DNA from 2 places in the Serpentinicella alkaliphila genome. Region 1 is predicted to be linked to the other one. Evidence: riboswitches for the same ligand, from Rfam matches in the RefSeq annotation. Region 1 holds a riboswitch; the other holds the start of a gene.

Evidence for each region. A riboswitch is a leader RNA that binds a small molecule or an ion and turns the genes downstream of it on or off. The one in region 1 is predicted to bind glycine.
Region 2: linked by a shared signal. The riboswitch ahead of HZR23_RS16265 (alanine/glycine:cation symporter family protein) and the one ahead of HZR23_RS07670 (PTS sugar transporter subunit IIC) in region 1 are both predicted to bind glycine.

The regions. Positions count from the first base shown of each region.
Region 1 covers NZ_CP058648.1:1,491,242-1,507,955, reverse strand. Annotated here, with positions in the region: gene HZR23_RS07690 (DUF1015 domain-containing protein) at 1-195, opposite strand, end outside; gene HZR23_RS07685 (pyridoxal-phosphate-dependent aminotransferase family protein) at 210-1,283, opposite strand; gene HZR23_RS07680 (tartrate dehydrogenase) at 1,359-2,438, opposite strand; gene serA (phosphoglycerate dehydrogenase) at 2,467-4,047, opposite strand; T-box leader at 4,109-4,315, opposite strand; gene HZR23_RS07670 (PTS sugar transporter subunit IIC) at 4,496-5,497, opposite strand; glycine riboswitch at 5,579-5,673, opposite strand; gene HZR23_RS07665 (CYTH domain-containing protein) at 5,855-6,481, opposite strand; gene HZR23_RS07660 (glycosyl hydrolase family 18 protein) at 6,650-8,389, shown strand; gene HZR23_RS07655 (ABC transporter permease) at 8,463-9,734, opposite strand; gene HZR23_RS07650 (ABC transporter ATP-binding protein) at 9,747-10,463, opposite strand; gene HZR23_RS07645 (ABC transporter permease) at 10,477-11,676, opposite strand; gene HZR23_RS07640 (hypothetical protein) at 11,689-11,994, opposite strand; gene HZR23_RS07635 (Fe-S-containing protein) at 12,020-12,601, opposite strand; gene HZR23_RS07630 (response regulator) at 12,836-14,509, shown strand; gene HZR23_RS07625 (HD domain-containing protein) at 14,543-15,106, opposite strand; gene HZR23_RS07620 (helix-turn-helix domain-containing protein) at 15,185-15,367, opposite strand; gene HZR23_RS07615 (transposase) at 15,463-15,957, opposite strand; gene HZR23_RS16950 (hypothetical protein) at 15,984-16,151, opposite strand; gene HZR23_RS07610 (hypothetical protein) at 16,160-16,714, opposite strand, start outside.
Region 2 covers NZ_CP058648.1:3,186,223-3,202,936, forward strand. Annotated here, with positions in the region: gene HZR23_RS16260 (LacI family DNA-binding transcriptional regulator) at 1-883, opposite strand, end outside; glycine riboswitch at 1,636-1,727, shown strand; gene HZR23_RS16265 (alanine/glycine:cation symporter family protein) at 1,972-3,327, shown strand; gene HZR23_RS16270 (AMP-binding protein) at 3,416-4,753, opposite strand; gene HZR23_RS16275 (thiolase family protein) at 4,757-5,917, opposite strand; gene HZR23_RS16280 (biotin transporter BioY) at 5,925-6,464, opposite strand; gene HZR23_RS16285 (3-isopropylmalate dehydratase small subunit) at 6,972-7,496, opposite strand; gene HZR23_RS16290 (3-isopropylmalate dehydratase large subunit) at 7,513-8,799, opposite strand; gene HZR23_RS16295 (cold-shock protein) at 9,135-9,332, opposite strand; gene HZR23_RS16300 (family 10 glycosylhydrolase) at 9,543-11,738, opposite strand; gene HZR23_RS16305 (CPBP family intramembrane glutamic endopeptidase) at 12,024-12,743, opposite strand; gene HZR23_RS16310 (DUF4256 domain-containing protein) at 13,003-13,539, opposite strand; partial or broken gene HZR23_RS16315 (VOC family protein) at 13,835-14,523, opposite strand; gene HZR23_RS16320 (class B sortase) at 15,104-15,802, opposite strand; gene HZR23_RS16325 (SpaA isopeptide-forming pilin-related protein) at 15,868-16,714, opposite strand, start outside.

The DNA.
Region 1 (16,714 bases):
TACAATTTCACTGTAAGGATTTTTCAATTCTTCTATGTCTATTTCAGCCCTTGTTACATGTAAAAAATTATAGGGGTTGCCTTTTGCCATTTCCTTAGCTTCCTCAATGTTCATTACATCATACGGAAGAGAAACTACTTTTTCAACTAGTTCTTTTTGAGGTCTTATAGCCTTAAATGGCTTTAATGTAATCATACATTTCACTTCCTTTATTTTAAACCTAGAATATCTTCAATTTCAGCTAAAAGTACTTTGACCTCTTCTACAGTAGTCTCAGCCATATGACCAATTCTAAAGGTTTTCTCTTTTAGATCTCCATACCCATTAGATATTGCATATCCGCGTTCACCTAACTTTTTATTAAGATCTGCTACACTTATCTCTTTTGTATTTTTGATTGTAGTCAAAGTAGCAGAAGAATATTTTTCTTCACAGAAAAGCTCAAAATTTTTCTTTGCCCAATCCCTAACTATATTAGCCATCTCCTCATGACGGGCAAAACGGTTATCTAAGCCTTCTTCTAATATTTTATCTAGCTGATAATCTAAAGCAAACATATGTGATAAAGAGGGAGTAGACGGATACTGATAATCTTTCTTTTGAATATACTTGTGTAAAGTTAATAAGTCTAAATAAACACCTCTAAATTTTACGTTTTTTGCTGCCTCAACTGCCTTCTTAGACATTGAACAAATGGCCATCCCTGGAGGTAGCCCTAATGCCTTTTGTGTTGATGTAATACAAATATCAACACCTAATTTATCGACTTCTATTTTTACTCCGCCTAATGAACTAACAGTATCTAAACAAAATACAATTTCAGGATACTTCTTTATAACTTCTGCAATTTCTTCTATTGGATTAGTAATACCCGTAGAAGTTTCATTATGGGTTATTGTAACAAGATCATATTTTCCAGTTGCAAGTACTTCATCCACCATTTGAGCCGTAGTTGGTTCTCCTAAATCAGATTTAAATAAATCTGCTGGCACATTGTTAGCCTCTGCCATTTCAAACCATCTATTACCAAATGCCCCTACTGAAAATACTGCAGCTCTTTTTCTAGTACACGAACGTATTGCACCCTCCATTAGTCCACTACCCGAGGAAGTAGACAATAGAATCTCCTCTTTTGTATACATTAACTTTTTCATTTTATCTGAAATACTTCTTTGTAGTATTGAAGCATCCTTACTTCTATGTCCTATCATTGGCGTTGCCATCTTTTGAAGAACGTCCTCTGAAACTTCTACTGGACCTGGTATAAACAATTTTTTATGCATAGTAACCCTCCTTTATTAACCGATAATTAAATCCAAAAGCCAAAGGCTTCTGGATTTAATTAAAGTATTATATTTTTAAACTAATCTAGCTTTAAGCTTATGACAGATTGCATCTCCGACCTGCTGAGTAGTTGCTTTTCCACCTAAATCAGGTGTTAGGCTTTTCCCCTCAACTAGCACATCTGTTATGGCATTAATTATTTCTTCTGCTTTAGGATCTTCTAATAAATCATCAAGCATCATTTTAGCAGTCCAAATCATTGCTATTGGATTAGCCAAACCTTTGCCTGCAATATCTGGAGCTGATCCGTGAACTGGCTCAAACATTGATGGGAATTCCTTTTCAATGTTAAGATTTCCACTTGCAGCAAATCCTAAACCACCTTGTAGTGCAGCACCTAAATCTGTAATTATATCTCCAAATAGGTTTGAAGCAACTACTACATCATAATTTTGTGGTTTTTGTATAAAAAACATTGATATTGCATCCACATGGATTGATTCTGTTTCAACCTCTGGATATTGCTTACCGATTTCACCGAATACCTTATCCCAAAATACCATACTATAATTTAAAGCATTTGATTTAGTTGTACTAGTTAATTTTTTCTTTTTATTTCTCTTTTCAGCTAAATCATAAGCATATTTCATAACTTTTTCAGTATTCTTTCTAGTGAATACTGAGGTTTGTATAGCAATCTCCTCTGGTTTATCCGCAAATCTAATTCCACCAACACCAGAGTACTCACCTTCAACATTTTCTCTAATAACTACAAAATCTATATCCTCTGGTGCCTTATCCTTAAGTGGGCATGGTGCACCAGGAAGTAGCTTTATTGGTCTTAGATTTACACATTGATTGAAACCTTGACGTATTTTTATTAAAAGACCATGTAGTGAAATATGATCTGGCACAGTTGGATATCCAACGGCTCCTAATAGAATAGAGTCAAATCCTTTTAATATATCAAGTCCATTATCGTCCATCATTTTTCCAGTTTTTAAATAATATTCACAGCCCCATGGGAAATACTCATAAGTAAATTTAATATCCCCTTTAAGCTCTGCAAATAAATTCAAAACCTTTATACCTTCATCCATAACTTCATTTCCGATGCCGTCCCCAGGGATAACTGCAATTTTATACTCTCTCATCTCTTGCTCCTCCTTATTAACTCTATGCCTATAGCCTAATGAATTTTACTTTAACTATTCCATCAATATTTGTAAGTACTTCTAAAGTATGCTTTGGTACATCAGAGTCAACAGTTAAAAACATTAATGCTGTTTCCCCTTTGAAGTTTCTACTAACCTGCATTGTAGCAATATTTATTTTATTTACTCCTAGTAATGTCCCTACTTGACCGATAATACCCGGTCTATCAATATTTTTTGCAACTATCATATATTTACTTGGACTAAGATCTAACTCATATCCATTTACTTCTACAACTCTTTCCTGACCTTTACCTGAAATAGTTCCGGCAATAGTAAATTGTTTTTCCTTAGATGTTATTATAATTCTAACTAGATTTAAATAATTAAGTGCATCAGACCCTTTGGCCTCTATTACGTCAATACCTCTGTTCTTAGCTATTAGGCTAGCATTTACGTAATTTACCTGTTCCTTTAATATAGGCTCAAAAATACCCTTTAATATAGATAGTGTAATAACTGAAGTTTCATACTTAGCTACATCACCACTGTATATTATTTCTATTTTATTAATAGAATCTTTTCTAAGCTGATGATAGAATTTGCCTAATATTTCTCCTAGTGATAAGTATGGCTTTATACTTTCTAACTCTTGATGTTGAAGAGTTGGTAGGTTAACTGCATTTGGAACCATTTCTCCCCTAAGGGCATGTATTACTTCCTTTGCAACTGTTAATCCAACATTGTCTTGAGCCTCGAAAGTATCTGCCCCAAGATGTGGGGTAATTACTACATTATCAAGATCAATTAAAGGTGATACAGGATTTGGTTCGTCAACAAGCACGTCAATACCTGCGCTTGCAACAATACCATTTTTTAATGCTCTTTCTAATGCAGCCTCATCGATAATACCACCTCTTGCACAGTTCACAACTCTTACACCTTTTTTAGCAATTTTAAATTCTTCGTCACCTATCATTCCAAAAGTTTCATCTGTTTTTGGTGTATGAACAGTTATGAAGTCTGATTCTTTAACTAATTCTGCTAGTGTTTCCTTTTTTTCTGCTCCAAATTTTTTAAATCTCTCATCAGTGATATATGGGTCATAGGCAATTACATGCATTCCGAAAGATTGTAGCCTAGTTGCTACTAATGAACCTATTCTGCCTAAGCCTACTATCCCAACCGTTTTATTTAATAACTCTACACCAGTAAACTTACTTCTATCCCACTTTTTATCTTTAATAAGTGCATTTGCTTGTGGTATATTTCTACCTGACGATAATAATAAACCGATTGTATGTTCTGCAGCAGATACAGTGTTTGCATCTGGAGTGTTTACAACTATAATACCTCTCTTCGTAGCCCCATCCATTTCAATATTATCAACGCCATTTCCCGCTCTTCCGACTACTTTTAGATTTGTAGCATGCTCATAAAATTCTTCATTAATTTTTGTAACACTTCTTACAATAATAGCATCATAATTTTTTATTGATGCTAGTAATTCCTCTCTTGTAATTCCTAATTTTACATCTACTTCCATGCCTGATTCCATTAATGTATCGATGCCTTTTTGAGCAATTTTTTCAGCAACTAAAATTTTCATTTATAAAACCTCCTTTAATTTATCAATATAAATAAAAAAACTCCCACCCTTAGCCTAAAAAGCCAAGGACGAAAGTTATACTTACGCGGTGCCACCCTGATTCGTCATTAATATTAAATGACCTTACTGAATATAACGGCTTCAACCGGGAGAAGTTAATTCCCTCTCCTGCTTCAGAGTGGATTCAACAGCCTCTAGTACCAATTTCCACCTACCATTGGCTCTCTACAAACTATACACTGTTTACTGTCTCTTTCATAGCATTAGCTATTTAAATTGTCGAAATCTTTTAAATATTAATATATATCCTACTACGACTTCTAATTAAAGTCAACAATTATTTTAAAGTTTTTTATGTTAATATATTCAGTTATTCTAGCTTATTTTATTCGCGAAAATTTTTTTATATTCATAGTTAAAGGGATGCATGAGCATCCCCCTTGAATTACTATTTTTCAATTCTAGCCCTATAATTTGTAAAAACTACACTCCCTATTAACCCCGCCACTGTCCCACCTATGGCAGCTATGATAATAGCCCCTATAACATTAATTGGAGGGTTAAAACCAAAGGGTGCCAGCAAACCAGGAATTGGTGCTGCAGTCCCCGGCGCATTATTTATTATGCCGAAATACGATGCCCCAATTCCAGCTAATCCACCACCAATAAAATTAGATGAGTAAATAGGTACTGGATTTTGTGTTACAATATCTGCCTGTGTTAATGGTTCTAACATCACAGCTATAACTTTGCTCTTATCTCCTAATTTTAATCTATGAAATACTATACCATTTGTAAATGATCCACCTACACAGGCAATAGCAGCAATACCCATGGCTAAGCCTTGAAGACCAAGCATAGCAGTTAGTGCCATAGAACTCAATGGAGATGTACATATTACTTTAATAATTCCACCTAATAAAAATCCCATCACAATAGGAGACTGCTCCGCAGCTACAGTAATCATATTTCCTATACTAAGTAAGGTTGCATTTACTATAGGCGCAACTAAATAGCCTGTTAATCTAGCTATTGGAGCAAGAATTAATGCACCTACAATTATATCTACACCCTCTGGTAATTTCCTTTCTAAAAATGGACTAATCAGACCAACTAAATAGCCTGCAATGAAACCAGGCAAAATACCATATCCACCCATAGCAACTCCAGCAGTAACTGCAAATACCGGTTTCGCCCCCATTGCTAAAGCAACTAGGGAAGTAGCCGCAACGCCTCCCATATTACCTGAAATGGTCCCGACCTCACCTAAAAATCCTAAATTGAAGAAATCTCCACTGATATACTTATGTATTGCCTCGACTAAAAAAGTTGCTACTGTAGCGTTTGCTAATCCAGACATAGCCTTTTGTCCTTTTGGTGCCTTGAAGCTAAATGCAGAAAATATAATAAGTGTTAAAACTAATAGACCTATCCCTTTTATAATTTCCACTTTTAATCCCTCCCCTTATTTTTATTTCCAAGCCTTATGTAGACAAAATAAAAAAGAGTAAATGGCACAGTAAATACATGCTATTTACTCCCTGTCCTTTTATCTGAAAGCTTCCCTTTTTTATAAGGTTACTTCTTCGATGCCCATCGGAAATGGATCTCTCCAGGGTAGTGTCCAATTATTGTATTGAACCTGAAAGCTTCGGAATAACATATAGCCTACTATTCCTTTCTTCTTCGGTAACCCATTAGGGTTTCTCCAACAATCTTCATTCACCATAATTTAGTTTTTAATATATATAAATTATATGATTAGTCCAATGACTTATAACCCTATTTTATCTATACTGTCAACCATTTAATCTTTCATTAACATTAATCCCCTATAAAATTTACTCCGTTCTTCTGGTACTAAGCCATATTTTTGTATTAATATGTCTCCAATAAAACTTAAATCTTCAGCTTCTCCAGATTTTAATTCTAATTCTACCTCTGCGATTTCTTCTCGTCTGTTTTTCACAATAATCTCGCCAATATCAATAGCTAATTCAATCAAACTCTTTTCTTTTACAGACAAATTTACTATTCTTCTTTCAAATTTAGTGGTAAACAGGCTGGTTAAAATTTCTCCACCTAAAGCAGCTTGTAAATCTGTATAGATACTAGTATTTTTAAAGTATTCTATGCTTGGTACCGGATTCTCTATTTCTACATCCCACTCATCCCTACTATGTAAACCATCTACCGAAGAACCTTTTGTCTTGACTGTAGCTACCCACTTTTCACCTTCTTTTCGAATCCGAAGTGCAAGACCAGCCTCATTTAAGTTGCCTTCCTCACTATCTAAATAGATAGCTTCATAACATTTCACTTCTAATATTTTCGATTGGGTATAACTAAGTATAAATTCGTCATTCATTATATCTTTACCCAGCTGCGCATTAGGTAATCTTAACTTTAACTCAATTTCTTTATTTTTTTTCATATTTTATTTTCCCTTCTGCCTTATACCCTAATTTTACTTCAATTGATCTTATATGTCACTATTGGAATATATTCTATATTATTTAATTTTAAAATCCTTTCAATGCATTTCATAGTTATATATAATTATTTTAAGATAATAACCAACTCAGAGGAAGGATGGATTATTTTGAGACTTCAACGTAATACACAAAAGAGAAATAGGCTTAGAACAATACTTTTGGCATTAATATTTATATTGAGCTTAGGAACCTATTATTTTTATACTAACTTAGACTCTGTAATAAACACTTTTTCATCATCTGAAATTAATGATGAGTTTAATCTGATTATTGATAATAAAGGCTTTTTATCTGAACTTATAATAGATGGTGAGGAAATATACCTTCCATTAGAAAAAGTACAGGAGCATATTTATCAAAATATTATCTTAGATTCAGAACAACGCTATGGACTGGTTCAGTTAAAAAATGAACATTTTTATTTTAGTAATGCGGATGTAGACTCATATGTTAAAGAATCACCAGTAACAATTTCCTTTCTAATAAAGAAAATAGATGATACTATATTTTTTCCAGTAAAATCAACAGCTAGTCTGCTAGGGGCCCAAATCGACTATTTTTCCGATAGAGATTTACTTTTAATCACTTCCAATCACTCTGAATATTTGATTGGAAAAGCTATTGGTGATACTTCTTTGAAAGAAAATGATAATACAATATCTAAATCTATAACTACTATTCCAAAGGACTCATATATACAAATATATGAAAGTCTTGATAAGTATAAGGTTATTACTCCCGATGGCTATAGGGGATATGTATCTAAATCTAATATAGATGTTAATACAACTTCTACTACGTCCATAAGACATGAATTAAATAACGCTAACTCCTATTGGTCTCCACCTAAACAAATTGGTTTAGTATGGGATTATATAAAATATAATAATCACGATAGAACTGAGCAGGACAAACTTAATGCTGTAGATATTCTTTCCCCAACCTGGTTTAGAATGGTACAAGAGGATGGAACAATATTAAATAGTGGAAACACAAATTATGTTAAGGATGCTAAATCTAAAGGCTATAAAATATGGGGACTAGTGACAAATAGCTTTGATCCAGACTTAACAAGTAAATTTTTAGATAATAAAGAGGCTCAAAATAATTTTATTAGACAAATACTAGTTTATAGCGCATTTTATGATTTGGACGGTATTAATATCGACTTTGAAAATATTCATTATAGGGATAAGGATGCCTTCACTTCTTTCGTTAGGTTTCTTACACAAAAACTACATGAACAAAATCTTGTAGTATCAATTGACGTTACAATTCCTAGTAGTAGCCCGAATTGGTCTATGGTTTATGACAGAGCAAAACTAGGTGAAATTGTAGATTATGTTGCAATTATGACATATGATGAGCATTGGTCCTCAAGTCCTAAAAGTGGTTCAGTTGCATCAATTGGATGGGTTGAAAGAGGAATACAAAGAACATTGGATGTAATTCCTCCTGAGAAGGTTTTATTAGGCCTACCATTCTACACAAGACTATGGGAGGAGGAATTATTAGCAAATAATAGAGTGAAAGTATCATCAAAGGCTTATGGTATGAATCGAGTAATGGAAATATTAGAAGAAAATAACGCATCTATAGAATGGGATGAACTAACTGGTCAATACTATAGTCAATATGAAAGTGAAGGAAAACTCTATCGAGTATGGCTAGAGTGCGATAGATCCTTAGCCTTAAAGGCCTCACTTATAGAAAAGCATAATCTGGCTGGCTATGCTGCATGGAGAAAGGATTTTGAAAAAGATGAGGTTTGGCTCGCACTAGACAGTATAGTTAAACAAGGAAAAAGCTATAACCTTCTAGTTTTTAATGAGCATATTAAATACTAATTCAAAAAGTTAAAATAACTCCTTTTGCATGGTTGTAACAAAAGGAGTTATTATTCTATATATTATTGTAAACTTATATAAATCTCAAGGATTCCGCCGGGTCCTGATTTGAAGCTTTATAAGCTGGATATATACTTGATACTACGCCAATAACTATGGCTAATCCAACTGATATTGCCAGTAAACCCATACTCCAAGGGACAACTATATTCATATCTGATATGAAAGGACCTGCGTAACGGGCCATTAGGGTTCCAGCAATAAATCCTGTAAATCCCCCTAATATACTAATTGATAAGCCTTCCATAATTATCATCTTTGCTATATGGTACTTACGGAAACCAATAGCTCTAAATATACCAATCTCTCTAGTCCTCTCTCTTACAGAGTTAGACATTGTTAAAGCTACAACTAACATGCCAACTAATAGAATAATTGCGGATAAAGTAATACCAAACCTTACTAATCTAACTAACATTTCATCTCTTCTCAAGGTTTCCTGACGAAGACTGGCTACCTTTGCATGAGGAATTGATTCATTAATTTCTGAAATTAATGCTTCCTCAGAACCACTTATATAATCTACTGCCATCTCTATAATTGTAATTTCATTTACTCGTTCTAATAATTCTTGAGCTGAGTTTAAATTCATTAAAACCTGCTGATCTTCAGAAGACCCACTTTCCTCTAAAATTCCTGATACCTCATACTCTTTACCTGATAGCTTTAAAATATCACCCTCAACTAGATTTAAAGAAGTTGCTAAATTGTAACCTAAAATTACTTGATTGTCTTGAAGGTTTAGGTCTTCTAGATTCTGTCTAGCTAAATCTAAAGCCTCGTAATCCATTTTTTTGCCATCAGCATTATTTTCAGATAGCTCCTTTTCAACACTTACCATAGCTGGCTCGTTACTTTCATCTTTTATACGTAACCACGGTTTTATTAGAAACTCCTCTTGAATATTTGCTCCAACAAGGATTACTTTTTTATGATTCTCTAGGTGACCCGTACCTATAAATTTAGGGGCAATTATTTTAACCATTTCCTTAGATGGAATATTGCTAACTACCTCTACGTCCTCTAGAGTTAGATTTTCAACATCATATAATATTTCAGGAAGGGTTATTCCCCCATATGAAAAAGTTAGTCCCCCAGAATCCGGAGTAATAACTACATTTACTCCAAATTCCGATACTTGACGAGTCATTTCTATTTTCATAGCCTCTACAATACTGTACACAGATACAATAGTTGCTATTCCAATACTTAGACCAAGTAAAACAAAGAACATTTTCGCCTTACGTCTCAATAGATTATTTAATGTTATATTGTATAGTTGCATTATGCCACCCCATTACACTTTTTTAGTTGCTACAGGTGTAACTAAACCTTCATTGTCTTGAAATAGCATACCGTCCTTCATCATTATAGTACGCTTTAAGTAACGAACATTTTCTGGATTGTGGGTTACCATTAGTACGGTTAAGCCATCTTCATTTAGTTTTTGAAATAATTCCATTATTTCATCTCCAGTTTTAGTATCTAGACTACCAGTTGGCTCATCTGCCAGTATAAGTGGTGGTTCATTTACTATAGCTCTGGCAATCGCAACTCTCTCCTGCTCACCGCCTGAAAGCTGATTAGGGAGCCTATTCATCTTCTGCTCTAGCCCAACTTTCTTTAATACTTCAGCAGCCATTTCTCTCTTTTCCTTATTTGAACGCTTTGTAGTTGTTAGTGGCAACATTACATTTTCAATAGCCGTTAAATATGGTATTAATTGAAATTGTTGAAAAACAAACCCTAAATACTCTCTTCTAAAATCCGCTCTCTTTTCAGCAGATAGTTTATATAAATCTATTCCATCAATTTCAATTATCCCTGATGTTGGAGGGTTTAAAGCTCCAATTATAGATAGTAATGTACTTTTACCAGAACCTGAATGCCCCATCACACTAACTGATTCACCTTTAAATATATCAAAGGAAACAGAACGCAATGCTTGAACCTCATCTCCCATTGATGTATATGTTTTGCATATGTTTTTTAATGAAATCATAATTTCAGACATAATATAACCTCCTCTATATAAATCTTAATGCCTCTGCAGGATCTAAACGCGCCGCCTTTAATGCTGGATACAAACTAATTAAAATTGATAACCCTATAGAGGTTAATACAACTGGTAAAAACCATCCAAATTGAAACGGTATTTCTCCTGAAATCTGCGCTAAATATGGACCTGCATATCGAGCTACAACTATTCCTATCAGGTACCCTATAGTTCCTCCTAAAGCACTTATCATTCCTATCTCTAAAAATAATATTTTTATAATATGAATCTTTCTAAATCCTACGGCTCTAAATATCCCAATTTCACGAGTTCTTTCATTTACTGATGATACCATTGTGGTTAGTACCACTAATGCAGCAATTAATAACACCATACCCGAAAGGGCATAACCGAATTTAGAGAATTTTTCAATAGTTTCTTCCCTAAACAAAGCTGCTTGCCTCATAGAAATTACTCTTCCATTAGGTATTGCTTCTTCTAATCCCATAGCTATTTCTTCTATCGGACAATAGTTACAGTATGCTGATACCTCAATCATTGAGAGTTCATTTGGTTTATCTAATAAATTTTGTACAACACTTAAATTTGCATATATTAAACCGTCCTCTTCACTTCCTAGTTCATTTAATACACCAAACACTCTAAAGGATTGGTCATTAAGCTTTACTAAATCACCTATTTCTAGGTTCAATGCTTTTGCTGCAGTTGTTCCAACTATTACGTTATCTTCTGGTAACTCAATTAACCCTAAGTCTGCAGTACTTTCCCCTGGTTTTAAATCTACTTGCTCCTTTAGTGAAAACCAAGGCTTCTGCATAAATTCCTTTTTAGTTTCAACACCAACTATAAGGGTATTTTTCCCTTCAATTTTAACAGCTCCTACTAATTTAGGTGAGACTATATTTATATACTCTGCAACAGAAGAAGCATATATATTAGGTATGTCATCTAAGGTTAATTCTTGAGCATCAAAGGTTACATCAGATACCATAGTTCCACCATAGTGTGCTTCAAAACCTTCAGAACGTGGTATTATTACGACATTGGCACCTAATTCGTCTATTCTATTACCTAAATCTAAATTCATTCCTAGAATAATACTTTGAAATGCCACTACTGTAGCTACTCCAACAACTAAGCCCATCATCAAAAACAACATCTTTATCTTTCTTCTTTTAAGGTTGCTAAACGCAATTTGAAATATATTCATAAGTCACCTCATTTAATCTATTTGGTATATTTGACCTCCTGAAAAACTGGTTCTCATTACCAATTCCCCATCTTTGAAAACATGAATTTCCTTATGACAACCAAAATTTTTAACACTTGCTTCGAGACCCTTTTCGCTAGCCCCACCAGTTTGTTCAATATAGTACTCTATGGCTAACTTACTTAGACCATCATTACCAGAGGCCTTTGACCGTCCACCTGTATATATTTTGTTCCCCCACATTAGAAGAATTACAACAATTAGACCTATGTTTATATATTTGTAAATCTTATTCTTATTTGATTGTTCATTACCCATAAATAAATCCTCCTTTAATTTCCAATTAAGAACGAATTCGCCATTGTAGTACTTCATCTAAATCAATTACAATTTTACCATCTTCAATTCTATTGTTCATCTGAACCGGTGGATATTGACCGCAAGTTTTAGATCCTGAAATAAATTTATGTTCTTCTATAGTGTACGTAGTACGACAAGCGTCACAAACTAGAGTCTCACCAGCTAAAGAAAAAGTACGTCCTCGGCATGGTTCACACATACTACTACCCGTAAAAAGACGACCAGATGGCGTAATATACGCCATTAATGGAACTAATTGATTTTCATTGTTTTCTACTTCAAAGTAAACTATATTGTTTGTATTTACTTCTTCAAAATCTATTTCAATCTTACCATCAGCAACTACAGGCTCAACTACCGTCATAGAAATAAATTCTCCAATATATGAACGTTCTGCAGCTACTACATTACCAAAATACTCTACTTTCTCTTGCTCATTCGTGCCCCTCATTACAAAGAATATTAAAGTTATCAAAACCAAACCAACGGCGGTTAAGATAATTGGTAACTTCCTCTTCTCTTGGGTGGTAAATTGTTCCTTTTTACTTTGATATTGTTTAGACATTATTAAATCCTCCCTATCCTTTTCTGTAATTATAGTATAAGTTTAAATATTGAAGAAATTATGAAGAATTTCTACTATTGCTAAAATTAATTTTAAACTTATTAGCTTAAATTCTCTATAGTTTCATCTAAAGTTTTTTAATTATTAACATTTATTTAGTGAAATTTAATTCAACATATAGTATTATTATTATATTGATTATTACAAATTTTGCAAAAATGGTGGGTTTAGAAAATGACTATAACCTCTGAGGAATTAATTGTGCATAAGGATAACTACATAAAAACTCAATATAAGGTTTTCACCAAAGTCCTAGACTCTCTTTTAGACTACACCTTGTTTAAAACAGATAATTACATAGAGGACATTGAAAATAATCTTAATATTTTAAATAAGGTTTTTTCTGAAAACAACATGGATGGAATTTCGTATTTATGTCGTGAATGTAATGACATTATTCTCAATCTAAAGCATGCTAAAGATGAGAATAAGTCTTTGATTTATGATGCTTTGCTATGCCTTTCTAAACTAAAAAACACATTCAATGAGCTAATACAACCTAAGATTAATTCAAATGAGATTGAACCATTAAATAACAACGATTGGGAGCAATCAACCTGGGTACAGGAGTATACAAATATGACGTACACCGGTAATATTCTTATTGTTGATGATGATCTACTACTTCTAGCCATATTAGAAAGTATATTCCGTAAAGAAGGATATAGGGTTTTTGTTTCTTCTAAGCCTGCGGAAGTTATCGAAATTATTGAAGAACAAAAAATTGATGTTGTTCTTCTAGATTTGATTATGCCTGAAAAAAATGGTTTTGAAGTATTTAGTGAAATTAAAAGTATTAAGCCTGAAATTTGTGTTATATTTCTGACAGCTAATACAAAATTTGAAGATAAGGTAAAAGCAATAAAAGCGGGGGTAGACGGCTACATCACAAAGCCTTTTCAAGAGGAAGAAGTAATTGCAAATGTTGAAAGTCTACTCAAAAAAGCTAATATACAAAGAACTAGCATTTTTCATGACTCCTTAACTGGGGCTTTCACAAGAAAGTATTTTAAGCAACGATTCAATGAAGAAAGATTAAAAAATATGAAGGACAATACTCCATTGTCTGTGGCATTTTTAGATATAGATTACTTTAAAAAAATTAATGATACTTACGGACACGTATTTGGAGATTATATTTTACAGGCCTTCGCTCAAAAACTTAGAAAGTATATTAGAGATAGCGATGAGCTATATAGATTTGGTGGAGATGAGTTTTTAATTTTATTCACGAATACTACACAGCAGGATTCTTACTCAGTATTAGAAAGAATTCGAACCCATATAGAAGGGCATGTATTTTCTTTAGACGAAATAAATGAGAAAGTATCAATATCCTTTAGTGCTGGTATAAGTATGCTTGATAATCCTAATGAAGATATGGAAAAGTTATTGGATAAAGCAGACAAGGCCCTTTATTTATCTAAAGAGACTGGTAGAGGAAAAACCACAATTAGAGAGAAAATTAATGAGACTATTACAGCTAAAAAGAAGATATTAATTGCTGATGAAATAAATATCATAGGAAATTTAATTAAATCACGTCTCATAGCTTTAGGATATAGTGTAACCTTTGCAAAAAATCAAAATGAGTTAATGGAAAAATTAGATGAACTATCCCCTGATTTAGTCTTACTAGATATATTATTGCCACAGTTCAATGTTGCAGACACATTAAAAAAGATTCTAAACAAAGATAATAACGTTAATTCAAAAGTTATATTAGTATCGTCAAAGCAAAAAGATGCTCAATTATCAAAGTACTTTAAATTAGGTGTCCATGACTATATTCAAAAACCATTCTCACTACAAGAGATTGAGCAAAGAATTAGAAGACAATTACAATAAAAGGCTAATGGGTTCCCCCTTAGCCTTCTTCTACTATAAGCCCAAATCACTCGCAATACTTTCCATTGCCTTTAATGCAATTTCTACAAAAGCATTAAAATCCATCCCTAATTTTTCTATAGATCTCATAGCATCTCTATCTGCACCTGCAGCGAATCTTAATTCCTTCATTCTCTTTGTCACCGATTTCACTTTTACACTGCTAACTTTCTTATCAGGATAAACCAACGCTATTGCTGTTATAAAACCTGTAATTGGGTCCGCTGCAAAAATAGCCTGATCAATTACTGAACTAATTTCAACCCCCGACTCCTTATTATGTGCACAGATTGCACTGTACATCTGATCATTTCCAAGATTCTCACTTTTTAAAATTTCTACTGTTTTTAGCCCATGTAATTGAGGTGCAGTCGTATAGTCTACAATATCCGCATCTAAATCATGTAATAGTCCCGTCATAGCCCATAAGTCTTCTTTATCTGGTTGTAACCTTTTTGCCAATTCTCTCATTACCGATTCAACAGCATAGGAATGTTTTATTAAATGATCACTTTTTAAGTTCTTATGTAATATTTGTAAGGCCTTTTCTCTATTCATATTTTTCTCCCTCTACCTAGAGTAATATCTTTACTTACACAGAAAATACCTCTCTATGAAGAAAGGTATTACTTTAAACTATTTTGCCTGATAAAAACATCTTTTAGGTGAAAATATTTTTTCTTCCTTTTTTAATGTTTTAATTGCTTTATCAACTTCGGTCTTATCTAAACCTGCTTTCTCTGCTATTTCACCTGGTCTTAGTGGTTCTCCAGATTCATTTAAGGCTCTTAATACTAATTCTTCATTGTTCAATTTCATCCAACCTCCAATACTATATTGTTATTAGTTTATTCCCCTATATATCTTTTTTAAACACTGATTGCTACATAATAGTGTTTTTTAATATACATGAGTTATGCAGTTGACTCCATATACTGGGAATTTTGCACAGTAAACCAACCTAACAATAAATTCTTCGGCCAAAATTTATCAATAAGTCTTGCAAATTGCCTAACTTCTGTGTCAAAATGTACTTGTATAGTTTGAAAGCATTGCTGTGCTTTTATAACGATACGGTATGTGGCGTTGAAAAAGTTTCGGACCATTTCGCCGTGGGTGAAGCCTTCTTCAGCGCCTTTATTATTGAGTTCCCATCTTGCATAGACAAGTAAAGTTTCTGCTGTAAAAATGAGCTCAATATGGGCGTAATGATGACTTTCCGACGTTGAGTGGCAAGAATTCAACCCCAGTTCTTGTTTTGCAGTTCTAAAAAAAACCTCAATGCTCCAACGCTTAATATATGCATCTAAAGCTTCTTCAGGATTATCGACCCTATTACTAATCAAAAGGTAAGCCCCACGATATGTAGCCGCAACCTCTTTGTTTTTCTCAAATTCATCCTTCATCATTTCAGTATCTTCTTTGAGTCTTGTAGCTACAACTGCTTTGCAATAGGCGTATAACGATACTTAGTTACTACTTTACCCTGCTTTCCAACTAAACGGTAGGGTAACTTGATATAAATATTAGGTATGGATATAGCACTTACTTTATCTTTAAGACCACTAATAAGAAGTTTGAAAAAAACTTCTTTAATAAGCATTGAAGGCTTTACAGGGATAAAGCGTTCTCGGCCTGTAATATTCTCAATTTCTTTTCGATAAAGTGCTGTATTACGTTTTGCCTTAGTAACCCAATCATATTGATGATCTGTGAGCCAATTAAAAAGTCTTTGCATAAAAACCGGCGGTCCATGGCAACCCATAGTACCCCTGTGTAAATCCGGCGAATATCCATTAGCATTTCTTTTGAAAGATCTATTTTTGTCTGTTTTTCATCGCTATTTTCTACCTTACGCCAAATACGCCAAAACAATGGATATTTAAGTCCGTTCTTTAATACAACAGTTGTAGCAACTATATTCATACACCAGATATTTATTTTAATGGAGCTATCATATAACCAACAAAGGAAAGGGATTTTCTTTCCATGGGCATGAGCCACCTTTGTATCATCAAGTACAATAACATCTCCTTCAGTAAATGCAGTTTCTTCTTCTTGTTGTAGTCTTTGTACTCTTTTAAAACTAAATAAACCCCAATTATAATCAGTTGTAAAAAAGCGGCTAAAGGTATATTGAGCCATTTTAAGATTCCGAAACATCGG
Region 2 (16,714 bases), 1.6 Mb from region 1:
ATTCAACGATAGTTCTACCTATTTCTTCTATTGGCTGATTAATAGTAGTTAGTGAAGGATATAGAAGCTCACCAATAAAACTATTGTCAAACCCAATAATCTTAACTTGATTCGGTATTGTAACCCCTCTTTTTTTAAGAGATCTCATTATAGTAGCTGCTGCGATATCATTAAAAACAAATATGCCATCATATTGACTAATATCATTCATACTATTTATATCTGCCTCTAACATTTCTACTTGAAAGTCGCTCTGAAACTCAATAAAGCTTACCTCTACACCCTTATCTTTGGCCGCATCCATAAATCCTTCAAATCTTAGCTCCGTTGCTTCAAAAGATTTAGGTCCTCTTATCTGCAAAATTCTTTCGCAGTTTTTACTATATAGATGCTCAAACGCCATTCTTCCTCCATTATAGTTATCGGAAGAAACGGTAATAATATTATCGAGTATATGGTTTTCAAAGGCCACTACAGGAATGTTAATATTGCTATATTCTGATTTGCACTGACTTCGTGAAGCAATAATACCTGCTACCCTATGACTTTTCAAAACTTCTAAATAATTTTTTTCTTTTTCCTTATCATCATCTGTGTTGCATAAAAATATATTATATCCCATATTTTTCGCGTAATCTTCTATAACAGATGCTAATTGATTGAAGAATGGGTTTGATATATTTGGAACCATTAATCCTATCGTTTTAGAATTTTTAGTAAACACCGCTCTCGCTAGTGCATTAGGAGTATAATTTAACTCCTCTATCACTTTTTGAATTTTTTTCTTAGATTCCTCACTAACATAACCATTATCATTTAGGTATCTGGATACGGTTGCAATTCCAATTCCAGCCCTTTTCGCAATCTCTCTAATATTTGACATATCAATTCCTACCTTTATAATTCCCATATCTCAGAAATTTTTTATCTATAATTAGTTTCAATCAATTTACTTATCTCTATGCTTTGTACCCTTAAAATTTAAAACACAACATGTGGAACAAGTTCCATGCATGTCTTAGTAAATTATTGTACATACTCAGTTAATTTGAGCAGCACATCCTACTTTAATTATATTAAATATATGACTTGTACTTCACACTTTATGAATATAACCTTTAATTAAAATAAACACTTTTTAACACAATACTTTCACCCTAAAGAACAAACTAATGAAACATGTTCCATATTCATTATATCATATGTTATAAATCAAGTCAGTATAATTATTATTTTTGTGATTTTTTTTATATTTTAAAATTTTTCATAACCCTCGTTTTCTATTTTTACGCTTGAAATTAAAGGGTGTTATAAAAAATTAATATGATTTAAATCTTCAATCACCATTATGACTATAAATCTTTACTAAACATTAAAATCTATGGACAGTATCCTCACTCACTCTAACCAATGAGTTTCCCAGTTAAAATTTCTGTCTTCTACTGATAACATAACATGTTTTGCTATTTTTTCCAATACTACATGTTTTCCAATAAAAATAGATATATTACTAAAGGTCCTAATAATGGCTCTTGATTTTATAAGTATGTTCATGGTAGAATAACATTTGTTCACAAAATAAAATTTTATACGTATCGGATGAAGGTAATAGAATACAAACTGTAGACTGTTATTGGACGAGCCTCTGGAGAGACTCAAAAGAGCACCGAAGGGGAAAGCCTGAAACATCAGGTGAAACTCTCAGGTAAAAGGACAGGGGATTTTTCTCATTTAATGTAATACTATTGTATCTACGTTTCTTTGTACATACAATGGTTTGTTCATGCATGAAAAATCTAATTCCAACCAGAGACTAAACTTTGAATAGTCTCTTTTCTTTTTTTTGAATCTCAATATTACTTGTAAAGGAGAGATGCAAATCAATACTACATTATTACAATCTGTAAAATATAAGTCCTAATTTATAACTGTTATAAAAAATATATTTAACTATACTACGGAGGTTTTGTCATGAAATTATTAATGGAAATCATTTCTAAAATTAATGGTGTTTTATGGGGCCCAGTAATGTTATTCTTTTTATTGGGTACAGGAGTACTTTTTACAGTGAAGCTAAGATTCATTCAAATTAGAAGATTTAAAGATATTTGGAGAGAAACATTTGGCGGAATCTTTAATAAAAAAGAGAAAGCAGATGAAAATGGTATTTCTTCATTTCAAGCTCTAACAACTGCAATAGCTGCCCAGGTTGGTACAGGAAATTTGGCTGGAGTTGCGACAGCTATTGCTGCGGGTGGCCCAGGAGCAATCTTTTGGATGTGGTTAAGCGGTTTCCTAGGAATGGGAACAATTTTTGGTGAAGCAGTTCTATCTCAACTTTATACAGAAAAAGTGGACGGTGAATTAACGGGCGGTCCAGCATACTATATTAAAAATGGTTTAAATAGTAAATTTTTAGCAGGATTTTTCGCGATAGCTATTGTACTAGCATTAGGGTTTATGGGGAATATGGTTCAGTCAAATTCTATATCAGAAGCAGCATATGTTGCTTTTAATATCCCTAAGTTAGTAACAGGGGGATTTGTTGCAGCTTTAGTTGGTCTAATTATAATTGGCGGTATTAACAGAATAGCTTCTTTTACTGAAAAAATCGTTCCTTTTATGGCAGGCCTATATATTATAGGTGCCCTTACAATTGTTATAATGAATTACAATCAAATTCTACCAGCTTTCAAAATGATTTTTATTGGAGCTTTTAATCCTATGGCAGCAACTGGTGGAATTATCGGTGCTTCAATAAAAGAAGCCTTCCGTTATGGAGTAGCTAGAGGTTTGTTTTCTAACGAGGCTGGTATGGGTTCAACCCCTCATGCCCATGCTATTGCAAAGGTAGACCATCCAGCACAGCAGGGATTAGTTGCAATAATGGGTATAATTATCGATACTGGCATAGTATGTACATTAACTGCATTAGTAATTTTGACAACTGGATCTCTTTCAACTGGCCTTAATGGATCTCAACTGACACAAGAAGCATTCATTAGAGGTTTAGGCACCCATGGTGCTACCTTTGTTGCTATATGCTTATTCTTCTTTGCCCTATCTACTATAATTGGTTGGTACTACTTTGGGGAATCAAACATTAAATATTTATTTGGTAAAAAAGGTATTGGCTTTTACAGAGTTTTTGTATTAAGTTTTATTATTTTGGGTACTGCAATGAAAGTTGAAATCGTATGGGAATTAGCTGACACTTTTAATGGTCTAATGGTTATACCTAATCTATTAGCCTTACTAGGACTAGTTTCCCTTGTAGTTAAGAGTACTAATGAATACGAAAGCAAAGGAGAGCATTCTAAAATATAGGCTTTAATTCATACAATATTCCATATAAATATAGAGGGAGGCAATACTCCCTCTATATTTATAAAATTATCGATAAATCTTCTTCTACCTAGATTAAACTTCCGTTGCCAAATTGTTTAAGTAACCTTCTATCTATCTTTCCATTCTCATTTCTAGGAATGCTGTTTATAATAACAATGTCCTTTGGAACTTTTGTATATTCTAAATACCGTTTACAAAACATCTTTATTTCATTTTTTAGCTCTACTTCATTTAACTTCTCATAAATTGATATGACTGCCATAATCTCTTCTCCCTTTAAGTGGTGAGCCTTTCCTATAACTACAGCCTCATTAACATCGGGATGTTGCATTATGACCTTTTCAATCTCTTCTGCCATTATTTTTTCCCCTGCTTTGTTAATAATATTTCCTTCTCTACCTGTAAGAAATAAAAAATTATCTTCATCTAAATATCCCAAGTCCCCCGCTGAATGCTTTGTAGGAAAACCATCAGCAATATAAGGACTCTTGACCCATACTTTTTCGTTTTCAATAATTATTTGTACATCTGGAAAAGCTCTCCCTACACTACCTTCTTTCTGTAGGGAATCTTCGAAATTTAAATAGGATATATGTCCAAGTTCACTTGCCCCATAATATTCAACAATTTTTGCCTTCGGAAATATTTCTTTTAATCTACTAAATGTATTCATATCTAATTTAGAACCTGCGGATACAACTGATTTAACCTCTAATGATTGTATATTGTCACTAGTCGTTAATATTTTATATAACGCTGGAACCATAAAAATAGCATCAATATTTTTTTTATTGATGATATTCATTATTTCCATAGGTTTTTGTTTTTTCGTATGGACTAATGTGCCACCCTCATAAAAAATATGTATAGCACCGTTAAGGTTCGCTGTGTAGTGAAAGTTTCCATTTAACAGTAGTCTATTACCCTTGTTAATATTAAATATTTCACTTTGATGTTTAAATGCTCTTTCCCAGGTGTTATAACTTCTCCATATTAATTTTTCTTCCCCTGTAGTTCCAGAGGAAAGGGCACAAAGAAAAAGATTTGAACCATGGTCTAAACCAGATGCTCTATTATCTTTATATAGCTTGATCTCCCCATTAATAATTATTCTAGGGTCAATTTTATTAATTAATCGTTTGTAGTTTTCCTTGGAAATATTCGGTGAAAGGATGACAGAAATTAGTCCAGCCTTCCAAGAGGATAAGAAATACATGAGTTGCTTAACTGGGCTATCCTCCTTTATAATTACCAAATCCCCTTTATTTCCAAACTTTAACAACTGTTCAGAAATATTGTCAATAAATTCTTTTGCTTCTAAGTATGAATACTCCTCATAGTCAGATTGTATAAATTCCCTTTTACCGTCATTAGTAGCTATTCTATCAATTATACTTAAACACATGAGTTATTCATCCTTTGTTATATTTCTAATCATAATAGCAGCCCCCTGTCCACCAGCGACTCCTATTGCAGCAATACCTCTCTCTTTATTATCCTTTTTCAGTATTTCAGCTAGGTGAAGAGTAATAATAGCACCAGAAGCTCCATAGGGATGTCCATATGCTAATGCCCCACCCCAGAGATTTATAGTTTCTTCCGAAATACCTAACTCCTTAATAAAGCCTAATATCTTTACTGCAAATGCTTCATTAACTTCATAAACATCTATTTGATTTGAAGTTAATTTCCTTTCATTAAGTAATTTCTTAACTACATTTATTGCACCGACTGGTGGGTAATTTGGATTTACTCCTATACTTCCAACGGCTTCAATAATAGCTATTGGCTTAAGATTATATTTTTCTACTGCCTCTTGTGAGGCCAGTAATAGTGCACAAGCACCATCATGTGTTAAGCATGAATTACCACTTGTTATATTTCCACCTGGTTTTACTACTGGTGCAGCCTTAGCTAAAAGTCTCATAGACATTTTTTCTCTTATACTTTCATCGGAAATTTGACTATCTCCATCCAAACTAATTATTACATCTTTAAGTTTATTCTCATACTTAGCTTCAATAGCCCTCTTATGACTCATTAAAGCCCATCTATCCATATCATCTCTACTTAGTCCAAAGAGCTCTCCTGTTTTTTCAGCACCAGTTAGCATATCCGGGTCTCCTAAAATAAAAGGTGAAAACTGGGCCTTAGAATAAAAAACAGCTTCACCTTCAAATTTAGGATCTTTATTGTTATATCTTCTCATAGGTTCTAAAGATGTACTTTCTACTCCACCAGCTATCACTAAATTTGCTTCAGAGGCTTTAATCATATAGTAAGCCACAAATATTGATTTCATCCCTGAGCCACACTGAAAATCTATAGTTGTAGCTGGTATTGATTGGTCCCATCCTGCTTCCAATAAAGAGAGTCTAGCTATATTACCACCAGGGCCAATAGCATTTCCGAGGAATACTTCATCAATATTCTTTGGTTTTAGAGCATTTCGCCCAAGTAACCTATTCATAACAGCTGCTCCTAATTTTTCCGGAAGATAAGTAGAAAGCTTTCCATTTTTCTTTCCTATTGGGGTTCTACAACCATCTACGATATAAACTTTATTCATCTATTATCTACCTACTTTTTAAATGTGGTTTTAACCTTTTAGCTAACAATGTTGCAGCGATTACCTTTAAAATATCTCCTGGTATGAATGGCAGTGCACCAGTAACAATTGCCTTCTCTAACCCCATTCCAGTTAAAAAGTTTAGCCTAGATACACCTAATAAATAAACAACTATAATTCCTCCAACTATCGCTGAACCCCCTAATTTCCATATATTGTTTGATTTTCTACATAGTAGACTTATAACTACAGCTCCTACTAAAAAACCCACAATATACCCACCAGAAGGTCCGGCTAAAACACCTATTCCTGATCTACCACCTGAAAAAACAGGAACTCCAGCAACTCCAAGCAGTATAAATATAAAAACACTTAAGAATGCTTGAAATGGCGCCAACAGCTGCCCAGCTAACATAATCCCTAAAGTCTGCCCAGTTACCGGTACAGGACTAAAAGGAAGGGGTATTACAACATAACCTAGTACACTAATTAAAGCAGCAAATATCGAAGAATACATCATATCTTTTAGTTTAAAATTTTTAGTCATTATTTTTCCTCCTAGTAATTAAAATGCGTTATTATAATTCCAGTAAATCTTATATAAATTCTATATGTTTAATGTAAGCTGATTCAATGCTTCTTTATTCATTTATTATATTGCTATTCGACCTCCTAGTTTGTTTGAGAATTTGATAATATCATGGCCATATTCATATTCATGTCTCTATTAAAATATATAAAGCTACTAATATCAGTTAATTATAGAATACTGAAGAAGTATTGTCAACCAATATATATTAGTTGGTTAACTAATAATTGTTTAGATCTCAAAATCTTTAAATATTAATAAAGAACCTCTTTTAAAAAGCTAATAAAATTTAGTACAGTATTAAATGATTTAAAGATCCAATCTAATACAATCCAAAAAGACCGTATTAAGTCAATTGACTAAATACGGTCTGGTTCCACTTAGGAAACTATTCAAATAATATAGAATTCAATATGTTTTTAATTACTTTACTACTCTTCACCAGTTTAAATGGATACCTATAAATTAGTAGTTTTTATCAGCATAGCCAACCCAGCCGCCTTCTTTAACTAGTGTCTTGTCAAACTCACCAATTACAAAATCAATTTCATCTGATCTATCTTGGGTAGTCACGATAATCTTAGATCTGTCAATGTCTATTGTTATAGTAGTATCTTTGTCAGAATATGTGTCAAAAAGATAATCAATCTTTTCTTTCGGTAATTGTATTGCAAACATGCCGCAATTGTACATATTCTGTCTAAATATTCTTGCAAAGTTTTCTGCGATAACTACATTTATTCCATTTACCTCAAGAGCCCATGGGGCATGCTCTCTTGAAGAACCACATCCAAAATTTTCTCTTGTTACTATTACTGCCTTATCATTAATATCTTCCTTATTGTTGAACCCATTAAGCACTAAGTCTTCTAATAAGAATGGTTTTAAAGCCTCCTTCGTAATTTCCGTAAGATATTTCGCTGGAATTATCTCATCAGTATTGATATCACTTCTGTCTAAGAATAAAACTTTTCCACTAAATTTTTTCATTTTTTTCCCCCACTAACTATCCTTTATATAATTGAGAATTTGTTATTTTTCCCTCAAGAGCTGAAGCTGCAGCTGTTGCAGGGCTCATTAAATGAACTGTACCACCTTTACCCATTCTACCATTAAAGTTACGATTTGTTGTCGAAGCACATGATTCACCGTTCGCAAGAATTCCATTACTCATACCAAGACAAGCCCCGCATGTAGGATTTGTTACACAAAACCCAGCATTTTGGAAGATTTCAATTATACCTTCTTTTAAAGCCATAGTATAAATATCTGGAGTTGCAGGACTTACAATTCCACGAACGTCATCATTAATTTTCTTGTCTTTAAGAATTTCAGCTGCAATTCTAAGGTCTTCTATTCTACCATTTGTACAACTTCCAATATAAACCTGGTCAATTTTTGTACCAATCATTTCATCTACTGGTTTAACTTGATCCGGTTTAAACCCAAAAGTAACCATAGGCTCTAAATTAGAAATATCATATTCATATATTTTTTCATAGTTTGCATCTTCATCAGAAATCCACTTAGAGTATTCTTTTAAAGCTTCTTGTTTTGAACTAAATTCATCCTTAATAAATTCCCACAAATATTCCACTGTTGTCATATCCGGATAGCATACTCCACTTGTACCACCTGCTTCTATCGCCATATTACACAATGTCATACGTGATTCCATTGACATAGCATCTACTACAGGTCCTGTAAACTCTATTACCATATTTGTTGCACCATTTACTGTAAGCTCTTTTATAATGAATAGTATTAGGTCTTTTGCGTAAACACCTGGTTTTAATGAACCATTTAATACGAATTTTATAGTTTTAGGTGAATGAAATGCACAAACCCCTTTTAATATACCTACTTCAAGGTCTGTAGTTCCAACTCCTGCTGCAAAAGCACCAAAAGCTCCATGAGTACAAGTATGAGAGTCACCCATAATTATTGTAAAACCTGGTCTAACGAAACCCTTTTCAGGAAATATTGCATGACAAACTCCATTTCTTCCAATGTCAAAAAAGTCCTTAATACCATGTCTTTTAGCCCAGTCACGTAGTATTTTTCCCTGTTCAGCTGTTTTCGAATCCTTCGCAGGGGTTACATGATCTATTACTGCTTTAATTTTCGTAGGGTCGAAGACTCTGTCCATCCCCCTAGCCATAAGGTCCGTAATTGCAATTGGTGTCGTAATTTCATGACAGAAAACTCTATCCAATTTTAGAACATGCGTATCAGGAAACGGCATATTCACTCTGTGTGCATCAAATATTTTTTCAGCTAAAGTTTTACCCATATTCTTTCTCCTCTTTCTTTTCTTTTATCTCAGCTTATATAGCTTTACTTATAGAACAATAATTTATAACCTGACTCAATTTAAATATACATAATATTATATATTTTTTTTTCTGAATTTTCAAACAAAATTTAATAATATTTTAATTTTACGTCATAGATTAATAAGCTTGTTTTATTATTGTTAATTTCTAAGTCACATAAGGGTACTTCTAACTATCCTTTGTACCTATGTATATATTGCTTGAATTACGCTGTTAAGCACAGTTATAGGCTATAATAACCATGAAAAAACCCCCTAAAACATTCTATCAGGGGGTTTTTTACTATAGTATTTTATATAGCAGTAATATCTTCTGCTTGAAGACCTTTAGGTCCTTGAGTTACATTGAATGAAACTTTTTGACCTTCCTCAAGTGTTTTAAATCCATTGGTATTTATTTGAGAAAAATGTGCAAAAACATCTTTGCCGTCTTCTCCTGTAATAAATCCAAATCCTTTTTCTGCATTAAACCATTTTACTGTACCATTCATCTAATAATACCTCCGAATTTTATTAAAGATTTAAAATCTAACCTCACAAATAAAATTCCCAAGAAAGTAAATTTATATTCATTAAATATTAAACATTACATAAAATGAGATTTATTTATTGATAAAATATAAGATTTATCAATAAATTTGAGTTATTACATTTAATAATCTAATATCAAATATATCTAAAGCTTCTCTTCTATAATAATCCTATTTTGTATATATGTTAAAAAGCACTTGAGCTGTTTGCGCTCTAGTAGCTGTTGTTCTAGGCATAAGTCTATTGCCTTCTCCTTGCACGATACCTGTTCTCACGAAAAATTTCATTGCACCTAATGCATAACTAGGAATCTCATTTATATCTTTAAACTCTTCAAAAGGCCTACCGACATTATTATCAACAGGCAACGCTCCTAACTTATCTAATACATGATGTAAAATTACAAGCATATCTTGACGTGTTATTGGAGTTTCAGGTGAATAAAGGTTATTACCAACTCCTGACACAAGGCCAAGCCTTTTCGCAGTGCCAAGATATTTTGTGTAATATTTGTTACCTGCATCAGCAAAGTTGTTCGTAACGTTTGAATCAAGTTCTATATTATATGAATTCATCACCATAACTAAAAAGTCAGCCCTAGTTATATTATTACCTGGAGCAAATCTTCCATTTCCAACACCATTGATTACGCCTCTTTCATACAGGTTATCGATCGCCTTAATTGCCCAAGCGTGTTGATTGTTAACATCGCTAAAATACCTTGATTGATTTACCGTAATTAGTAACTCTTTACTCTCATTATGAAGTCTATCTAGAGCAGTTATAGCAAAGTCTATTTTATCAAGGTCATAACTACTATTAATAATAAATTCCTGAACAGTTTTATCACTTTTTCTTACAGTTCCTATAAGTTGAAGGGCACTTCTATCAGAGTCAATGTCTAGACTATTACCCTTATTCATCCTATATATTGCATAATAAGCCGTATTTCCACCATTATCTATCCAAGTCAACTTTGTTTGATTAGAAAGAGCCTCTACTTTTCCTTGAACAGGAGTACGTGGAGCCTGTCCACCTTTCCAATCCATAACAGGAACCAAAGCCTTAGTCCCCCACAAATCTTGCCTCATAGCATTTACAACCTGCTGCTTATTCGAATCATTAAAATTTCTGAATCTAAACATTATGCTACCCATTACTTCCGGCTTCAAAACATTAAACTTATGCTGACGCACAAATTCATCTACTGCATTCTGATTCTGGAAATATTGGTCCGAATCACTATTAACCTTATATAGAGCCTGGCCTATATATAGGTGTACTTTTCTGTTTTTAGTGACTTCTGACCACCAACTAACTGCTTCTCCATATGGAACATGCGGATTAGCAAAAGTAAAATAAATCTGAGGAGCGATATAATCGATAATCTCCTCTTCTACCCACTTCTTAGTATCAGCAAAACTTCTATCATAGTTTGGTAATCCAGCATTTGTATTTGAGCCACTAGGATGTCCATCCTTTTTGTTTGCCCAGATTGCAGCTGGGCTAATACCGAATTTGACCCAAGGCTTTGCTGATCTTATTTCATTTGAAATCTCTTTTACAAGTAAATAGGTGTTATTTCTTCTCCAATCCCCTTTATTAGAAAATTGTCCTGTATTAAATTGCATAAAGGTATTATCATCTTCTAATTCTCCAACAAAATTTTCATAATAAAAGTAATCATCGAAATGTATCCCATCTATGTCGTAATTCTTTACAACTTCCATTACCCTTTTTCTTACCCATTCTCTTGCCCCAGGGATACCAGGGTCTATTACAAACCTAGACTTTGTAGTCCTAATCCAATCCGGATAATCTCTATAAACACTTTTGTTTATACTAAGTGACTGTATTGTAGCTTCGTTAGTATTCATAGATATCCTATATGGATTAAACCATGCATGAAGTTGAAGATTACGCTTATGAGCTTCTTCTATAGCAAATGCCAATGGGTCAAAGCCTGGGTCTTTACCGAAGGTTCCAGTAAGGTAACGGGACCAAGGTACAATATCTGATCTATATAGGGCATCTCCCTCAGGGCTCACTTGAAAGAATACGGCATTCATATTCATCTCCACAGATTTATCTAATATTGAAATTAGTTCCTCCTTAGTTTTGTGTATTCTTTCTTGATCATTTACAATGTTTCTAGTCTCGACAGATGGCCAATCTAGATTTATTACAGTTGAAATCCAAGCACCTCTCAAATGTCTTTTTACAACAGGTGATTCATTTGGTATAAATTGCTTGTATTGATCCCACGGAGTTGATGTTGCAAAAGCATCAACAGGTAATCCAACTAACAATACTGAAAACGCAACGCAATATACAATAAACTTACTTAAGTAACTTTTATTTAACATTTTTTTCCCCCTTTGAATAAAGATTAGCTTGAACTCTAGAATATAGTACCTTAGCACCTATATTGCATTTAACTAATACAAAATGTTAGTGTATTTCAATTATATCAAAATGAAAGTTCGATTTATATTTCTCAATTATTACAAATTACTATCATTTGTACTACATATTTACATAATTTCATTAAAACTCATTTAATATCAATTTAACAATGATAAAATCTCATGCCCTTTGGGAATCAAAAAAATAAAACATCTTCTTGGACGTTTTATTATAGTTCTATATTTTTATAGGATAAATGATAAAACAATTGTTAATCCCACCATTAAAACATTTGTAAAGCTATGCATAATCATTGGATAGATTACACTTTCGGATTTTTCATAGCATTCCCCATAAAACAGGCCTAGTATAATCGCATAAACAACTTGAAATACACTATATCTAAGTTCAAAGGGTCTAAGTGTAAAGCCCACATGGGCTAACCCAAAAATAACTGCTGACATAATATTAGATAAACTTACTTTTCCCTTAAAAACTCTTCCTTCAATTACTAAGGCTAACATAGTTATTGCAAAACTTCTAAATATAAGTTCTTCTGATGGACCTGAAAGTAGAAGCTGGAAGCCTAATTGTCCTAATATGTTTACTGTGGATAATGGAAATGTAAATGGTTGAAATGATTTCGTTACAACGACTGTTATAAAAGCCCCTACAGTATACATACTAAAATATTTAAAAAAACTAATTAAATATTGCTTTCCAGCTTCTCTGTTACCCCAGTTAAAGCCAAACTCTATGGATTTAATTTTTTTTATAAGAATCATTAGAATAACAAAGATAAGGGCCTGTGAAATGTGATGAATAGATACCCATGCAAAAGCGCCATCAGTGTCTATTACTTGATAATTTAATGAACTAGCGATCATTCCCGCAAGCCTAGGGATAAATAATAACAAAAATGATATTAACAATACCCATAAAATATTTTTTAGTAGCTTAAACATGATTTCCCCCACTTAATGTTTGAAATTAAAATTTAGTACACAAGCTTTCATATACATTATATTACATACTTACTAAATTACACATAATTTTCATAAGTTTATGAGATCTATATATAGAATAAAGAATTGCATTAGGTCTTATTTGCTTATTGCAATTATCTATTTCTATGTGTAAATAGTGGTTACATATGATTATTCTATTAAGTTCTTTAGTATAGAATCTTGTACAATCTATTATTTACAATTAGTATTTATATAATTATACTCTCAGCGAGCCACGGAACCCCCTGGCAGCATAGTATGATTCTGCACCATTATGATATACGAAGACTTGGCCATACCTACGATCACAAAAGAGGGCTCCTCCAAGTTTTCTAATCTCATTAGGTGTTTTCACCCAACTCGACGTTTTCATATCAAAATTACCAAGCTTCTGCAACTCCCGGTATTGTTCCTCAGTCAAAAGCTCTATACCCATACAAGCAGCCATCTCAATAGCACTGTTCTTGGGTTTATGTTCTTTCCTCGTTTCCATTGCCTCTTGATCATAGCACAAACTCCTACGTCCTTTAGGACTTTCCTCTGAACAATCATAAAAAATGTACTCGTCTGTCATTTCATCATATCCAAAAACATCCGGTTCTCCACCTGTTTCTTCCATTTCATTAAGTGAACGTAGTTTTTCAGTATTAACTTCCAACTTTCCTTGTACTTTATCCCATTCCAGATCTCTATGGCGATGCATATTTTTCTCAAAACGTACTTTCAATATATTAAGTAGATCAAAGTATGCCATGCTTATTTACTCCCTTCTAATCTTACTCATCCGAGTTAGTTACTATTACTATAATCAAACCTTAATTCTAAATCTATGATTATTTGTATTTACATGTTTGTCCAAACATTTAAAACCCCTCAAATGCTTTTTGCAGAGCTTCCAAATCAAATTTTTTCATTTTTAGAAACGCCTCTGTCAACCGTTTTGATTTTTCTTTATCACCGAATTTCATCATCTCATACAATACTGTAGGTACAATTTGCCATGATATTCCGAACTTATCTTTTACCCAACCGCATTGCTCTGCCTCAGGTACAGCAGAGAGTTTGTCCAAAAATAATTAATTTCATCCTGATCTTCACATTTAATAATGAGTGAAAATGCCTCATTAAAACTAAAATCCACATCAAAACTATTGTCCATGGCAGCAAAAGGAATGTCGTGCAGTTTAAAGGCAGCATAGTTTATTTTTGCCTTGGGTGTTACTGCCTCTCCTTCTTTATATCTGCTAATAGTACTTACTTCCGAATCTTCAAACACTTGTGTGTAGCAAATTATTGCTTCCTCAGCCTTACCACATGACTCATTTGAGAAAAGTAAGTTTGGTACGATCTTTTGAACACCTTGTCCATAATCCATAAATATTAACTGCCAGGATAAACCATATCGATCCTGTACCCACCCATACCACTTGCTAAAAGGGTATTCCCCTAGTGGCATTAATTCCTTTCCACCTTCAGATAAAGCTTTCCATTTTGTGTTTACTTCTTTAGCTGAGTTACAGTGTACCATTAATGAAATTGATGGGTTGAATTTGAAATATGGACCGGCACTAATTGCTTCAAATTGTTGTCCTGCCAGTTCAAAACTAACAACTTCAGTGTCACCCGATGATATGTTTTCTAAAACTATTACATCCAATATCTTAGTTTGGTCAAATAAACTGATATAGAACAAGACCGCTTCCTTAGCATCCTTCTCATACCATAAACGTGGAACAATTTTTTGCGTTACAACCCTCCTAAACTATTTATCTATTTTCTGTTAATAGAGTAATACTTCATAGATTAAAAATACCCAATATTCTACAGTACATAGCATCAAGTTTTTACTTCCAAACATACAGATTAACTGGCCAACTGACATTTCAGTAATTTCGTAATTAAAACAATAAAAAATTCATCTGTTTAAAGTGATGATTTCTACAGTGTACTTAATTTAAGTTTTATTAAAACTAATTAAGTACTTATACATAAGTGTGAAAATTATCTCTTTCATTTGTTTCTTCGATGTCCTTTAATGACTAGCTTGTGCGGAGGTTTTTTACATGAATGGGTTTGCATTGTATCAGTGTAAGTCAGTAAAACCATGTATCCTCTAAAAATGAATTTTCATTCGAATCTACAACTTCTTACTAAAACCATAAAAAATAGTGCATGCAAACAAAGAAAATAAGTGTTTTTTAGCATGCACAGTTATAATTTAAATATTTTACAACCTATAACCTTAAGGTGGAATTTGTCGAAATGGTAGTGAGCCCGTCTATTTAATAATTTTTTTATTAAAACTCAAAACATATGATTTATCGAACTTTTCGTGCTATAAGTACAAATCGACCAGTAATATCGTGATTAGAACAGGTTACCAAAGTGAGAAAAGAATCTCCATAAATAGGTGTTACAGGCAATGGTAATAGAGACTCTTCCTGTAATTTGCTCACAAACTCTAAAAATACATTTTCATCCTGAAATTTCAAATAGTTGAACCAAGGAAATGTATTTCGATCTACATGAACCTCTGAAAGAAAAACCGCAATTACCTCGTAAATTATCTCCTCATACAATGTAGTAAGCCTAATCCTAGAATAACTCTTAAAAAAGGTTTCATCACGATATTTAAGTAGATTGGCAAACATAGATCCGTTCTTCATATTGTGACCATATATAATATAATTCTCTGCTCCATCTGTGAAACGACTGTCCAAAAATGGGGTCCCCGCTATAGAATACTGCTTTTTAAAATTCCTGCGCAGATAATATTCTGGACTCTCAGGTGTGAACATCACCGGATAGTCTATATTTGTTCCTTCTACATATAACCATGCAAAGAAATCACTATTCTTCAACTTAATTTCTTCCATGTCGGGTAATGGCTGCGGATCTAAATGGTCAGAACTCCCTAGAGCTTCGTGCTGAGTTCGTATCTCCTCAACTTCCTTTGATAAGTCAGTAAATTCTTTCTCCAACACTCTTCCATTTAGCCAATATTGTAATAGCTTCATGCCAAAAAAACAAGCCAAGATAAGTAAAACGATTGCGACAAAACGCCGCAATCGCTCTTGTCTCATCATGAATTAATTCTTCTCTTTTTAGGTCTAAATAGTACACCTGAGCTAATTAGGCAAAGGGCCATTAGAATCATCCAAAGAATCACTGGAGTATCGTCACTTGTCTTTGGAATATTCAAACCACCAAGGGGTATACCGTTATCATCCACATAGATATATTCTCCATCTGATATTGTTTTCTTCGTATATTTCCCCAAAGGTATGCCTTCATCGTCTATCAAAATGAATACCTCCGGCCCCTCTTCAGGAGAAGGTGGTACAACAAACTGAGGTATTGGCTCTGGTGTTGGTGGAGGTGTTTCTGGTTCCTCTATCGGTGGCTCTGGCGTTGGTGGAGGTGTTTCTGGTTCCTCTATCGGTGGCTCTGGCTCTGGTGTTGGTGGTGTAGTTCCTCCACCCGACGATTTTCTTTGATTCTCTACTTCTATTACCTTTATAAGCTCTGACTCTGCATCTACTGTAATTAAAATCTGAGAATTATTTAATAGGTATCCAGAAGGAGCTGAAACTTCCTTCAGTATATATTTACCAAACTCCAAAAGGTTATATATAGCTATTCCATCTGGACCTGTAGTTAAATCTACTCCGACTTTCTCGTCATTTTCATTTCTTAGTGTAAATACAGCTCCAGAGAGAACTATGGTAGGGTTATTTCTATCTACCTTCTTAACTAAGATTGAGCGAAGAGGATCATTTTTTATTGTGATAGAAGTAGCTTTGTTATCATATATGGTGACAAGCTGATCTGCTTTGAGCTTATGATATCCATTAGGTGTGTTTACCTCCCTAATTACATAATCACCTATTTGAAGATCTAAGACTTCAGCTTTACCACCCTCATCAGTA